DNA from 3 places in the Butyricicoccus sp. AM05-1 genome. Region 1 is predicted to be linked to each of the others. Evidence: predicted binding sites of a transcription regulator. Region 1 holds the regulator's gene; each other region holds the start of a gene.
The links. The regulator Rex, encoded in region 1, represses fermentation and respiration genes when NADH is low (regulators of the CRP and FNR family bind a similar motif). The targets are predictions, from matches to a motif close to ATTGTTAANNNNTTAACAAT.

Region 2: DW088_RS06545 (acetyl-CoA C-acetyltransferase) is a predicted target of Rex. The motif match lies at 1,500-1,519, and genes of this name have one in related genera.
Region 3: DW088_RS12925 (acyl-CoA dehydrogenase) is a predicted target of Rex. The motif match lies at 2,141-2,160, and genes of this name have one in related genera.

What each region holds. Positions count from the first base shown of each region.
Region 1 is NZ_QUDG01000010.1:262-4,916, reverse strand. Features, by position in the region: gene DW088_RS12295 (aconitate hydratase) at 1-1,619, shown strand, start outside; gene DW088_RS12290 (isocitrate/isopropylmalate family dehydrogenase) at 1,726-2,883, shown strand; gene DW088_RS12285 (redox-sensing transcriptional repressor Rex) at 2,923-3,579, shown strand; gene metA (homoserine O-acetyltransferase MetA) at 3,657-4,571, opposite strand.
Region 2 is NZ_QUDG01000003.1:119,011-123,665, forward strand. Features, by position in the region: gene DW088_RS06540 (acyl CoA:acetate/3-ketoacid CoA transferase) at 1-1,406, shown strand, start outside; gene DW088_RS06545 (acetyl-CoA C-acetyltransferase) at 1,598-2,788, shown strand; gene DW088_RS06550 (enoyl-CoA hydratase-related protein) at 3,049-3,867, shown strand; gene DW088_RS06555 (3-hydroxyacyl-CoA dehydrogenase family protein) at 3,982-4,655, shown strand, end outside.
Region 3 is NZ_QUDG01000011.1:57-4,711, forward strand. Features, by position in the region: gene acrB (acryloyl-CoA reductase electron transfer subunit gamma) at 32-832, opposite strand; gene DW088_RS12925 (acyl-CoA dehydrogenase) at 854-2,005, opposite strand; gene asnB (asparagine synthase (glutamine-hydrolyzing)) at 2,359-4,188, shown strand; gene DW088_RS12935 (heme-degrading domain-containing protein) at 4,248-4,655, opposite strand, start outside.

The DNA of each region.
Region 1 (4,655 bases):
AGGTACATCTGGAGCGCTTCGGCGCACCGGGCAAGACCCTGATCGGTTCGGACAGCCATACGCCGACCGGCGGCGGCATCGGCATGCTGGCGTTCGGTGCCGGCGGTCTGGATGTTGCAGTCGCAATGGGCGGCGGTGCGTACTACATCCCGATGCCGAAGATGGTCCGCGTCAACCTGACCGGCAAGCTGTCGCCGTGGGTATCTGCGAAGGACGTTATTCTGGACGTACTGCGCCAGATGACCGTCAAGGGCGGTGTCGGCAAGATCGTAGAGTACGCAGGCGAGGGCGTAAAGACCCTGTCCGTACCGGAGCGTGCCACCATCACTAATATGGGCGCTGAGCTGGGCGCTACCACCTCGATCTTCCCGTCCGATGAGGCGACCAAGAAGTTCCTCGAGGCACAGGGCCGCGGCGACGTATGGGTACCGCTGTCCTCCGACCCGGACGCAGAGTACGACGAGGAGTACACCGTAGACCTGTCCGCACTGGAGCCGCTGGCTGCTATGCCGCACATGCCGGATAACGTCAAGAAGGTATCCGAGATCGGCGAGATCAAGGTAAACCAGTGCTGCATCGGTTCGTGCACCAACTCCTCTTACTACGACATGATGAAGGTTGCCTCCATCCTCAAGGGCAAGACCGTAAGCCCGGAGGTTTCTCTGACCATCAGCCCCGGCTCCAAGCAGGTGTTCAACATGCTGGCGCAGAACGGCGCTCTGGCGGATATCATTTCGGCCGGTGCGCGTATCCTTGAATGCGCTTGCGGTCCCTGCATCGGCATGGGCCAGTCGCCGGAGTCCGGCGGCGTATCGCTGCGTACCTTCAACCGCAACTTTGAGGGCCGTTCCGGCACCCAGGATGCACAGATCTTCCTCGTCTCTCCGGAGGTTGCAGCAGCGTCTGCACTGACCGGTGTGCTGACCGATCCGCGCACCCTCGGTGAGATGCCGGAGATCGAAATGCCCGAGCATTTCACCATCAACGACAACATGATCGTAAAGCCGGCCGAGAATCCGGCTGAGGTTGAGGTCGTTCGCGGTCCGAACATCAAGCCGTTCCCGCTGGGCAAGGCACTCGAGGCATCCTACACCGGCAAGGTCGTTCTCAAGACCGAGGACAACATCACCACCGACCACATCCTGCCGGCCGGCGCAAAGCTGCTGCCGTACCGCTCGAACGTGCCGTACTACTCCAACTACTGCTTCATCAACGTCGATCCGGAGTTCCCGTCCCGCTGCAAGGAGCAGGGCGGCGGCGTAATTGTCGGCGGCGCAAACTATGGTCAGGGCTCGTCCCGTGAGCATGCAGCGCTCGTTCCGCTGTATCTGGGCGTAAAGGCCGTACTGTGCAAGTCCTTCGCACGAATTCACAAGGCAAATCTGGTCAACTCCGGCATCATCCCGCTGACCTTTGCCGATCCGGCGGATTACGATGCAGTCAATCTGCTGGATGAAATCTCTCTGCCGAACGTGCTCGAGGAAGTGAAGAACGGCGAGCAGGTCACCGTTGTTTGCGGCGGCAAGACCTTCAAGGCCGACTGTGAGGTTTCCGAGCGCCAGCGTCACGCACTGCTTGCAGGCGGTACGCTGCTGTACGCACGTCAGCAGAGCAAGTAAGTCAAGACGTTATGCCGGCCGGAGAGCCAAGTGGGTTCTCTGGTCGGACTTGACAGCCATATTTTCTTTTGTTAAAATAATATCAATGGTGTAGGAGGACAAAACCATGTCTATCGACCAGTCTGTTCTGGATAAATTTGAGGCAGTTGTAGAGAGCCAGCGCAAGCGTATCATGGATATGAAGGAGCAGGACGATTTTATTGATTACTCCAAGCTGGACAAGCTGATCATCGGCGTGTGCGGCGGCGACGGCATCGGCCCGATGATCACCGGCATGGCCCAGCATGCGCTGGAGGTTCTGCTGGCAGACAAGGTAAAGGCCGGCAAGGTGGAGTTCCGCGTGATCGACGGTCTGACCATCGAGCGCCGTGCTGAACTCGGCTGCGCAATCCCGCCCGACGTTATGGAAGAGCTGAAGAAGTGCCACGTTATCCTGAAGGGCCCCACCACGACCCCGCGCAAGGGCGATCCGTGGCCGAACGTAGAGTCCGCAAACGTTGCAATGCGCAAGGGTCTCGACTTGTTTGCCAACGTGCGCCCGGTAAAGGTGCCGGAGCTGGGTATCGACTGGACGTTCTACCGCGAGAACACCGAGGGCGGCTACGCTGTCGGCTCTCAGGGCGTACAGATTGATGACGATCTGTTCATCGACTTTACCGTAGCTACCTCGCAGGGCTGCGAGCGTATCGCTCGTCTGGCCTTCGACTATGCGCGCAAGACCGGCAAGAACCGCGTTTCCTGCGTCACCAAGGCGAATATTATCAAAACCACCGACGGCAAGTTCCTCGATACCTGCCAGAAGGTAGCCAAGGAGTATCCGGAAGTACAGTTTGACGACTGGTACATCGACATCATGACCGCAAAGCTGCTCGATGACAAGCGCCGCCGCGACTTCAAGGTCGTTGTTCTGCCGAACCTGTACGGCGACATCATCACCGACGAGGCTGCTGAGATTCAGGGCGGTGTCGGCACGGCAGGCTCTGCCAATATCGGCAAGCGCTATGCGATGTTCGAGGCAATTCATGGCTCTGCGCCGCGTATGGTACAGGAAGGCCGCGCAAAGTACGCGGATCCGTCCTCCGTACTGCGTGCAGCTGTTATGCTGCTTGAGCACATCGGTGAAATCGAACTGGCGAAGAAGCTCGACCGCGCACTTGATATCTGCATGGTAGAGGAGCGCAAGGTTGTTGTTACCGGTCGTGATACCGGTGCAACTGCACAGGAATTTACCGATTATGTGCTGGATACCATCGCTAAGTTGTAATTTACACGAGAAATAGAATTTGAGAGAGGGAGAGGGTCTGTGGAACACAAGCAAGAGGTTTCCAAAGCGGTAATTCAGCGATTGCCTCGCTATTATCGGAATATTTGTGAGCTGAAGGCTGAAGGGGAGCAGCGTATCTCCTCCAAAGCACTGGCAGAGCGCATGGGACTGACCGCTTCGCAGATTCGTCAGGACTTTAACTGCTTCGGCGGCTTTGGTCAGCAGGGCTACGGCTATAATATCGACAAACTGCAGGAGGAGCTGGGTGCGATCATGGGTCTGCGGACCGGCCGCACGGCGATTCTGCTGGGTGCCGGCAACCTCGGTCGTGCACTGCTTAATAACTTTAACTTTTCTGCCAGCGGCTTTGAACTGCTGTGTGCGTTTGACGCAAATCCGCAGCTCATCGGTCAGCGCTTTGGCGGCCATGAGGTACGCAGCGCGGATACGCTTGCGGAGTTTATTGAGCGCAACAAGCCGGATGTGGCGGTGCTCACCATTCCGCGCGGAGATGCCCCGCGTATCGCACACGGTCTGGTAGAGCGCGGTATCCGCGGTCTGTGGAATTTCACCGGCGAGGACCTTCATTTGGAGGGACTGGGCGTTCCGGTCGAAAACGTGCATCTGTCGGACAGCCTGATGACACTGTGCCATCTGGTCGGCGCAGCAGACGAGGGAAGAGAGCAGAACCTGTAAAACGAAAGGGAGTATCTTTTGATACTCCCTTTTTTGTGTGAAAAAAGCCGCTATCCAATGGATGAGCGGCTTTGGTATTACATTTTGTCCAGATAATACGGTGTTGTCTGGTACACATAGTAGTTGACCCAGTTGGTGTAAAACAGGTTGGCATGTGCCTTCCAGGTCACCAGTACGTCCTCGTTGGGATCATCGTTGCGGAAGTAATGGCGCGGCACCTCCGGGTTCATGCCTTTGGCCAGATCACGCTCATACTCCTTTTTGAGCGTGTCGGCGTCGTACTCGCCGTGACCCAGCACAAAGATCTGACGGCCGTTCATTGCCTCTACGATGTGCACACCGGCTTCGTGCGACTCCGCGAGAATGGTCAGACGATCATTTTTGCGGATGTCGGCGGCACGCACCTCGGTGTGGCGCGAGTGCGGTGCGCAGAAGATATCATCGAAGCCGCGCAGCAGCGGCTCCTTCGGCAGCAGAACATGGTGCTTGAAAATACCGGACATTTTCTCGGGCAGCATGTACTTCGGAATACCGTAGTGATAATACAGACCGGCCTGCGCACCCCAGCAGATGTGCAGCGTGGAATGAACGTGCGTTTTAGTCCAGTCCATGATCTCGGTCAGTTCCTTCCAGTATTCGACTTCCTCAAACGGCATGGTCTCTACCGGCGCACCGGTGATGATAAAACCGTCATATTTCTGGTCGCGGATATCGTCGAACGTCTTGTAGAAGGTGAGAAGATGATCCTCCGGCGTATTTTTGGAATGGTACGTTTCGGTCTGGATCAGATCGACCTCGATCTGGATCGGCGTGTTGGATAAACAGCGCAGGATCTGGGTTTCGGTAATGATTTTCAATGGCATCAGGTTGAGTAAACCGATGCGAAGAGGACGAATGTCCTGTGTCGCGGCACGGTGTTCGGTCATAACGAAAATGTTTTCGCTCTCCAATACGGCGCGTGCCGGCAGACTGTCGGCTATCTTGATAGGCAAGCCGACACCTCCTTTTTCTCTTCACAAATCTTTATATAATATATTCAGTATAGCAGATTTACGGCGGTATCTCAAGGGGTTGCA
Region 2 (4,655 bases), on a different contig from region 1:
AGAACCTGACCCTGTTCTTTGCAGCCGGTCAGGGCCACCGCGATGGCACCGGCGGTGACCATTACGGCCATGAAGGCATGGTTAAGCGCGTTATCGGCGGCCACTGGGACCGTGCTCCGAAGCTCGGCGAGCTGGCTCTGAACAACAAGATCGAGGCTTACAACCTGCCGCAGGGCGTTATCTCGCACATGTACCGCGATATCGCTGCTCACAACATCGGCACCATCACTCACGTTGGCCTGAAGACCTTCGCTGACCCGCGCAACGGCGGCGGCAAGCTGAACGACGTTACCAAGGAAGATCTGGTAAAGATCGTTAACATCGAGGGTCAGGAGCGCCTGCTGTACAAGGGCTTCCCGATCAACGTTGTATTCCTGCGTGCTTCCTACTGCGATGAGTACGGCAACTGCACCGTACATCGTGAGATCGGTCCTCTGGACGTAACTGCTATGGCTCAGGCCTGCAAGAACTCCGGCGGCAAGGTAATCGTTCAGGTTGAGAAGATCGTTCAGGGCGGTTCTCTGGACCCGAAGCTGGTTGCTATCCCGGGCATCTATGTTGACTCTGTTGTAGTCGGCACCGAGGAGGAGAACATGCAGTGCCTCGGCATGCCGTATGACGGCGCGCTGACCGGCGAATTCCGCATCCCGGTTGACGCTATCCCGCCGATCCCGATGGACGCTAAGAAGATCATCGCCCGCCGTGCTGCTATGGAGCTGCCGCAGGACGCTATCGTAAACCTCGGCACCGGCGCACCGGAGAAGATCGCTAACGTAGCTGCTGAAGAAGGCATCTCCGACAAGATGACCCTTACCGTTGAGGCAGGCTCCATCGCAGGTGTACCGTACGGCGGCACCCAGTTCGGCGCTGCTGCCAACGCACAGTGCATCATCCCGCACAATGTTCAGTTCGACTTCTATCAGGGCGGCGGCCTTGACGTTGCATTCCTCGGTCTGGCCGAGACTGCTCCGAACGGCGACCTGAACGTATCCAAGTTCGGCACCCGTCTGGCAGGTGCAGGCGGCTTCATCGACATCACCCAGAACGCCAAGAAGGTTGTTTACTGCGGCACCTTCACTGCAAAGGGCCTCAAGACTGAGTGCAAGGACGGCAAGCTCGTTATCACCCAGGAAGGCGCTAAGAAGAAGTTCGTTAAGCAGGTTGAGCACATCACCTTCTCCGGCGATTACGCTAACGAGGTACATCAGCCGGTTCTGTACATCACCGAGCGCTGCGTATTTGAGCTGCGTCCGGAAGGCGTTACCCTGACCGAGATCGCTCCGGGCATCGACCTGCAGACCCAGATCCTCGACCAGATGGAATTCGTTCCGAAGATGGCTGACGAGATCAAGACCATGGACGCTCGCATCTTCCGTGACGAGCTGATGGGTCTGGCTAACGACTAATCAATTCTATTTGTGCAGATTATGCAAACGGAAACCGGCCTTTTCATATAATTTTACAGAATCGACCAGTTTCCCTTGCATTCTGCCGAATGGTTTGATAAAATATTAACGAACTCAAGAAAATCGAGTTTCCATCACCATGCGGCGGCATAGTTTTTTCGCCGCATCAGTAGAAAAGGAGAAACAGCTAAATGAACGTTTACATCTGTTCCGCTGCCCGTACTGCAATCGGCACTTACGGCGGCACCCTCCGCGATGTACACTCCTCCGAGCTTGGCACCGCTGCTGCAAAGGCAGCTATCGAGCGTGCAGGCGTTGACAAGGAAGCAATCGACGAGGTTCTGTTCGGTCAGGTACTGCAGGGCGGCGTAGGCCAGAACGTAGCACGTCAGGTTTGCCTGAAGTCCGGTCTGCCGATCACCACCCCGGCTATGACCCTGAACAAGGTTTGCGCTTCCTCCATGCGTGCCATCTCCCTCGGCACCCAGATCATCCGTTCCGGTGAGAACAAGATGATGCTGGTAGGCGGCTGCGAGTCTATGTCCGGTGCTCCGTACATCTCCCGCGATACCCGCTGGGGTGCTCGCATGGGCGACAAGAAGCTGGTCGATATGATGGTATACGACGGCGTATTTGATGTATTCAACCAGTACCACATGGGCATCACTGCAGAAAACGTAGCTGAAAAGTACGGCATCACCCGCGAGATGCAGGACGAGATCGCTCTCGCTTCCCAGCAGAAGGCAGCTGCTGCCATCGCTAACGGCCGCTTCAAGGACGAGATCGTTCCGATCGAAGTTAAGAAGAAGAAGGAAACCGTTATCTTTGATACCGACGAGCATGTAAAGCCGAACACCACTCTGGAGATCCTCGGCAAGCTGCGCCCGGCATTCAAGAAGGACGGCGGCACCGTAACCGCAGGCAACGCTTCCGGCATCAACGATGCAGGCGCTGCAATGATCATCGCTTCCGAGGAGTTCGTTAAGGCAAACGGCCTCAAGCCGCTGGCTAAGGTTCGTGCCTGGGGCTCTGTAGGCTGCGATCCGTCCATCATGGGCGTAGGTCCGATCGAGTCCACCCGTCAGGCTCTGTCCCGCGCAGGTCTGACCGTTGCTGACCTCGACCTGATCGAGTCCAACGAGGCATTTGCTGCACAGGCTGCTGCTGTTAACCGTGAGCTTGGCTTTGATATGGACAAGGTTAACGTAAACGGCGGCGCAATCGCTCTGGGTCACCCGATCGGTGCAGCCGGCTGCCGCATCACCACCACCCTGATCTACGAAATGATCAAGCGCGACCTGACCATCGGTCTGGCTACCATGTGCATCGGCGGCGGTATGGGCGAAGCTATCATCGTTGAGCGCGACGAGCTCTGCAAGTAAATTATAGGGGGTACCCAGTACCCCCTATATACCAAAATCAGTTCCGTAGAAACTGATTTTGGATACCCGAACGACGCCGCCCACGGCGGTTGGGTCGGGGTGTAAAAACCCACGCGCATGTCGCGGGTTTTTACGAACAGAAGCTCGCTTCTGTTCTATTTTGACTGCAAACATCCTTTGGATGTTTGGTAATCTCCGAACGGAGATTGCTTTTGAGCGTTTTACGCTCATAGCACATATTCTGAAAGGAAGTCTTAAAAATGACTGACGTAGTAATCGAAAAAAAGGGTCATGTTGCGATTGTTAAGATCGAGCACATGAAGGCTATGAACGCTCTGTCCACCGACATGTACGCACAGCTGGAAGAGGCATTCGACGAGCTGGCTAAGGATCTGGACAACGTTTATGCAGTAGTTCTGACCGGTTCTTCCACCGTTAACAAGAAGGGCAAGACCGTTAACTCCTTCGTTGCAGGCGCTGACATCTCCGAGATGGCTACCAAGACCTGTGCAGAGGGCAAGCTGTTCGGCAACGAGTCCAACCGCGTTTGCTGGAAGATCGAGAACTTCAAGCGTCCGGTTATCGCTGCCATCAACGGCTTCTGCCTCGGCGGCGGCTGCGAGCTGGCTATGTCCTGCGACATCCGTCTCGCTTCCGAGAACGCTTCCTTCGGTCAGCCTGAAGTTGGTCTGGGCATCACCCCGGGCTGCGGCGGCACCCAGCGTCTGGCTCGCTTCGTAGGCGCAGGCAAGGCTAAGGAAATGCTGTACACCGCACGCGCTAACTACACCGCTCAGGACGCTCTGGACATGGGCCTGGTTAACTACGTATATCCGCTGGAGAACCTGCTCGACGAGGCTGTAAAGCTGGCCGAGGAGATCGCTGCTCAGGCTCCGATCGCTGTTTCCCTGGTTAAGGAAGCTGTAAACGTTGGCATGCAGACCGACCTGAACTCCGCTCTGAAGTTCGAGGGCAACTGCTTCGCACAGTGCTTCGCTACCGAGGATCAGAAGTACGGCATGGCTTACTTCCTGGACAAGAACCGCGACAAGCCGGCTAAGGAATTCAAGAATAAGTAAGCATTGATACAGTAGGACCGCACAATTCAAAACCGGATTGTGCGGTTTTGACTAATCAATATTCGCAATACCTGTTCATCCATCCGCAAAGAGTGAGAGAGAGGTTAATTTAGCATGAAAGTTTGTGTATTCGGCGCTGGCAACATGGGCGCACGCATCACTGAGGTATTTCTGAACGCAGGTCATGACGTTACCATGATCGACATCAAGCCGGAGTTCACCGAGCGCGGCAAGACCGTTATCACACACGATTACGAGTTTCTCGTAAGCAAGGGCAAGATGACCGCAGAGCGCAAGGACGAGCTGCTCGCTTCCCTCAAGACCTCGGTTGACCGCAAGGACGCTGCCGATGCTGACTTCATCATGGAAGTTATTCTGGAGCGCATGGATCTGAAGAAGGACCTGCTGGAGGATCTGGACAAGATCTGCCCCGCTCACACCATCTTCGCTTCCAACACTTCCGGTCTGTCCATCACCGAGATGGCTGCCTGCATCCCGCACCGTTCGGACAAGTTCATCGGCTGCCACTTCTTCAACCCGGCTCAGATCATGAAGCTGGTTGAGGTTACCCGCGCGATCCAGACTTCGGACGAAACCTTCCAGACCGCATTTGACCTGATGGCATCCCTGGGCAAGACCCCGGTTGCCGTTAAGGAAGGTCCTGGTTTCGTTGTAAACCGCATCCTGATCCCGATGATGAACGAGGCAATGGGTATCGTTGCTGACGGCATCGCTTCCCCTGCTGATGTCGACGTTGCCATGCAGCTTGGCGCAGGCATGAAGTCCGG
Region 3 (4,655 bases), on a different contig from region 1:
AAAATCAGCCATTGTTCTGTTCTCCTTTCAATCAGATAATATGCTTCTTCAGCAGTTCAGCCGCCAGAGTCTCACAGGTAGCCTTGTCAGCGCCCTCGAGCATCTTGCCCTGACCCTTCTGCGGGGGAGTGAAAGACTTGAAGATATTGGTGGGAGAACCCTTCAGACCAATGGTGGTCGGATCGATCAGCGGATCGTCCTTCAGGGTGTTGTAATCATATACGGAAACCGGAGCGGAGTAGCAGTCCATGATGCCGCCGAGGGACATGTAACGGGGCTCGTTCAGCTCCTTGATGCAGGTCAGCAGGCACGGGGTCTGGGTCTCGATGGTCATGTGGCCGTCCTCGAGCATACGCTTAACAACAACCTTGTCGCCATCCTTCTCGATGCCGGCAACATAGGAAACCTGCGGGATGTCCAGCTTCTCAGCGATCTGAGAACCAACCTGAGCGGTATCACCGTCGATAGCCTGACGGCCGCAGAATACGATGTCGTCCTTCTCCAGGCCAACCTTCTTAACAGCAGCAGCCAGGATCTGGGAAGTGGCAAAGGTATCGGAACCGCCGAACTCACGAGCGGAAACCAGAACGCCTTCATCAGCACCGCGAGCGATCAGCTCACGCAGCATGCCCTCTGCCGGGGGAGGACCCATGGTGATAACAACGACCTTGCAGCCGGTAGCGTCCTTCAGCTTCAGAGCAGCCTCTACAGCGTTCAGGTCGTCCGGGTTGGTGATGGTCTGCATGGATGCACGATTCAGGGTGCCATCGGGATTAACAGCAACCTTGCCGGAGGTATCCGGAACCTGCTTTACACAAACAATTGCCTTCATAGTTCAGTTTTCCTCCTTTTCTTAGCGCAGAACCTGACCAGCGATGACCATTCTCTGAACCTGAGAAGTGCCCTCGTAGATCTCGGTGATCTTAGCGTCACGCATCATGCGCTCCATCGGGTACTCACGGATGTAACCGTAGCCGCCGTAAATCTGTACGCACTTGGTGGTAACGTCCATTGCAACCTCAGAAGCGTACAGCTTAGCCATAGCAGCTTCCTTGGTGAACGGCAGACCAACATCGTGGTTGAATGCAGCACGGCGAACCAGCAGACGAGCAGCGTCGATCTGAGTTGCCATGTCGGCTACCATCCACTGCAGGCCCTGGAACTTATCAAGGGTCTTGCCGAACTGTACGCGCTCCTTCATGTACTGGATAGCCTTATCCAGAGCGCCCTGCGCGATACCCAGTGCCTGAGAAGCGATACCGATACGGCCGCCGTCCAGGGTCATCATAGCGATCTTGAAGCCGCCGTTCTCCTTGCCCAGCAGACGGTCTGCCGGCAGATGAACGTCCTCAAAGATCAGCTCAGCGGTCTGAGAACCACGGATGCCCATCTTGTGCTCGATCTTGCCGATAGAGAAGCCCGGGTCGTCCTTGTCAACGATGAACGCAGAAATGCCCTTGTTGCCCTTGGTCTTGTCGGTCATAGCAAATACAACGTAGGTATCTGCACGGCCGCCGCCGGTGATGAACACCTTGGAGCCGTTCATGATATAGGAGCCGTCCTCCTGCTTAACAGCAATGGTCTGCTGTGCAGCGGAGTCGGTACCTGCGTTCGGCTCGGTCAGGCCGAATGCACCGATCTTGGCGCCTTCCTTCGGCTCGATCAGCGGGCGCAGCCACTTTTCCTTCTGCTCCGGGGTGCCGAAAGCGTAAATCGGCCAAGCACCCAGGGTGCCGTGAGCGGACATAATGCCGCCGGTGGTACCGCATACGCGGCTCATCTCTTCGATAGCGATAGAATAGCAGATATAGTTACCGCCGGAGCCGCCGACTTCCTTCGGGAACTGAATGCCCATCAGGCCGTACTTCATCAGCTTCTGAACGGTTTCCTCCGGATAGCGCTCTTCCGCATCGATCTCAGCTGCGATCGGCTCTACTTCGTTCAGAGCGAACTCGCGGCACATCTTCTGGAACAGTGCTTCTTCTTTTGTAAGCCTAAAATCCATGCCATAAACCTCCCAAAAATAAATAATAGCGGACACGCACAAAAACACAGCGCACACGGTCATTGGCCGCAGCGCCGCGCCCAGCGAGGTCCTTGTTTGGAGCATGTCTATCTCTATTATATCGTTCGGAAACCATTTGTCAAGGATTTAACATTCTTTTTACTGATAAAATCCGCACTCCATTTTTTGTGCGTTTCTGCCAAATGTCGGCAGGAACGAACGCACATTGCACGCAATCCTCATCCTGTTCTGTCACCGCTTATATTTTTTAGAAAAATTACGATTTTACTTCATATTTTTCACATTTAATACATATAACAGAAGGAAACCATCAATCAGAGGAGGAATCGCCTATGTGTGGTATCGGCGGTTTTGTCGATTATGAACGCGACGCACGCCGCGGCGGACCGATCCTTCACGGAATGAAGCGAACGCTTACGCCGCGCGGGCCGGATGCCGAAGGCACGTATTTTGACGAGGACACAGCGCTTATCCATCGGAGGCTGATCGTCATTGATCCGGAGGGCGGCAAGCAGCCAATGTGCTCTCCTGACGGGAATATTATCCTTATATATAACGGAGAGTTATATAACACGCCGGAATTGCGTACAGAACTTATGTCACGTGGGCACGAGTTTGTCGGACATTCGGACACCGAAGTGCTGCTGCACGCCTATCTCGAGTGGAAAACCGACGCATTTGCGCGGCTGAACGGCATTTTCGCCTTTGCCATCTGGGAGAAACGCGAACGCCGACTGACGCTCTGCCGCGACCGGCTGGGCGTGAAACCGCTGTTTTTCGCTCCCATTCGCAACGGTCTGACCTTCGGTTCGACCATCGACACCGTGCTGTGCCATCCGGAGATCGAGCCTGCGCTCGACGAGGATGGTCTGCGCACGCTGCTGCTGCTCGGGCCGGCGCGCCCGCCAGAATCCGGTGTTTTTCGGCAGATAAAGTCGCTGCTTCCCGGACATTTTGCCGTTTTGACTCCGGAAAACTTCACCGATCACGTTTACTGGCAGCTCGAGGCGCACGAGCATGAGGACGACCTGCAAACCACCATCGAGCGCACGCACACGCTCATCTGCGATGCCGCCCGCCGTCAGCTGGTCAGCGATGTGCCGCTGGCGTGTTTCCTGTCCGGCGGACTGGATTCGTCCATCCTGTCCATGCTGGCGGCGAAAGATTACGCGGCCCGCGGCGAAACGCTGCATACCTGGTCGGTGGATTATCGGGACAACGATAAATATTTTACAAAGAGTATATTTCAGCCTAATAGTGACGATTCGTATATTGACCAAATGGTGGATTTTCTCGGTACGCACCATCATCGCGTTGTGCTCGAACCGGAGGCACTGTGCGCGGCCCTGCTCCCCGCGACGGATGCGCGTGCGCTGCCCGGCATGGCCGATGTGGACTCCTCCCTGCTGCTGTTCTGTGCAGCCGTCAAGCGCGGCGGAACCACCGTTTGCCTGTCCGGCGAGTGCGCCGACGAGTTATTCGGCGGCTATCCGTGGTACCACCGTGAGGAAATTCTGTTTGAAGATACGTTTCCGTGGTCACGGTCGGTCGGTCTGCGTCTGGGTCTGCTCACACCGGATGCCGTTAGAAACGGCGAGGAATTTGTGCACCAGTACTACCGCGACACCTGCGCCCGCGCACCCAGGCTGCCGTCCGATGACAAAAAAGCAGCCCGGATGCGTGAAATGTTCGTGCTCAATCTCGACTGGTTCATGGCGACCCTGCTCGACCGCAAGGACCGCATGAGCATGTACTCCGGTCTTGAGGTTCGCGTGCCCTTCTGCGACCACCGCATTGTCGAGTATGCCTATAACATGCCGTGGGACTTCAAATCGCTCGAGGGACGCGAAAAGGGCATCGTGCGCCGCGCGTTCGTCGATGAACTGCCCAAAGAGATCGTTTACCGCAAGAAAAGTCCGTATCCGAAAACCTTTCATCCGGTTTATACCCGCTTGTGCGCGGACTATGTCCGCCGTATTTTCGAGGATAACACCTCGGTCACCGCTTCCCTGTTCGACCGGAATGCCGTGCAAAAACTCATGCAGCGGCCGGAAAGCCTTACCGAACCGTGGTTCGGACAGCTGATGCGTACCCCGCAGATTTTCGCGTATATCATCCAGCTTGACCGGTGGTTTCGGCATTATCATGTCAAAATAGTATAAAAATAATGGAGAATGAAAAACGATACGTTCATCTTCCATTCTCCATTTAAAATGCTCAATTATGCGAAATACTCCGCCAAGGTGTTAATGATAAGCTGATGATCATCCACATGATCCGGATAGCCGGAAACGCAGATGGAACCGATCACGCCGGTGCCGCGCAGCCGGATCGGGAAACCGCCGCCTGCGGCGTACTCGTTCGGGTCGAGCTTACGGTCCGCGAAGGTCTCGCCTGCGTCCTCCAGCTCTGCGAAAAACCGCAGCGAGGACGTTTCCATCAGGTCAACCGCGTTGCGCTTGCGTGCGAGCCACAGCTCGCTGTCCGGCTTTGCGCCTTCTGCGAAGTAACGGAACACGACCAGACCGTTCACCGTAATTTCAACCGCAACCGGCTGCTCCTTTGCGTTTTCATGCAGCTTGAGGCCGATTTTCAGCGCATCCTCGCGCGAAAAATGCTCAAACTGAAA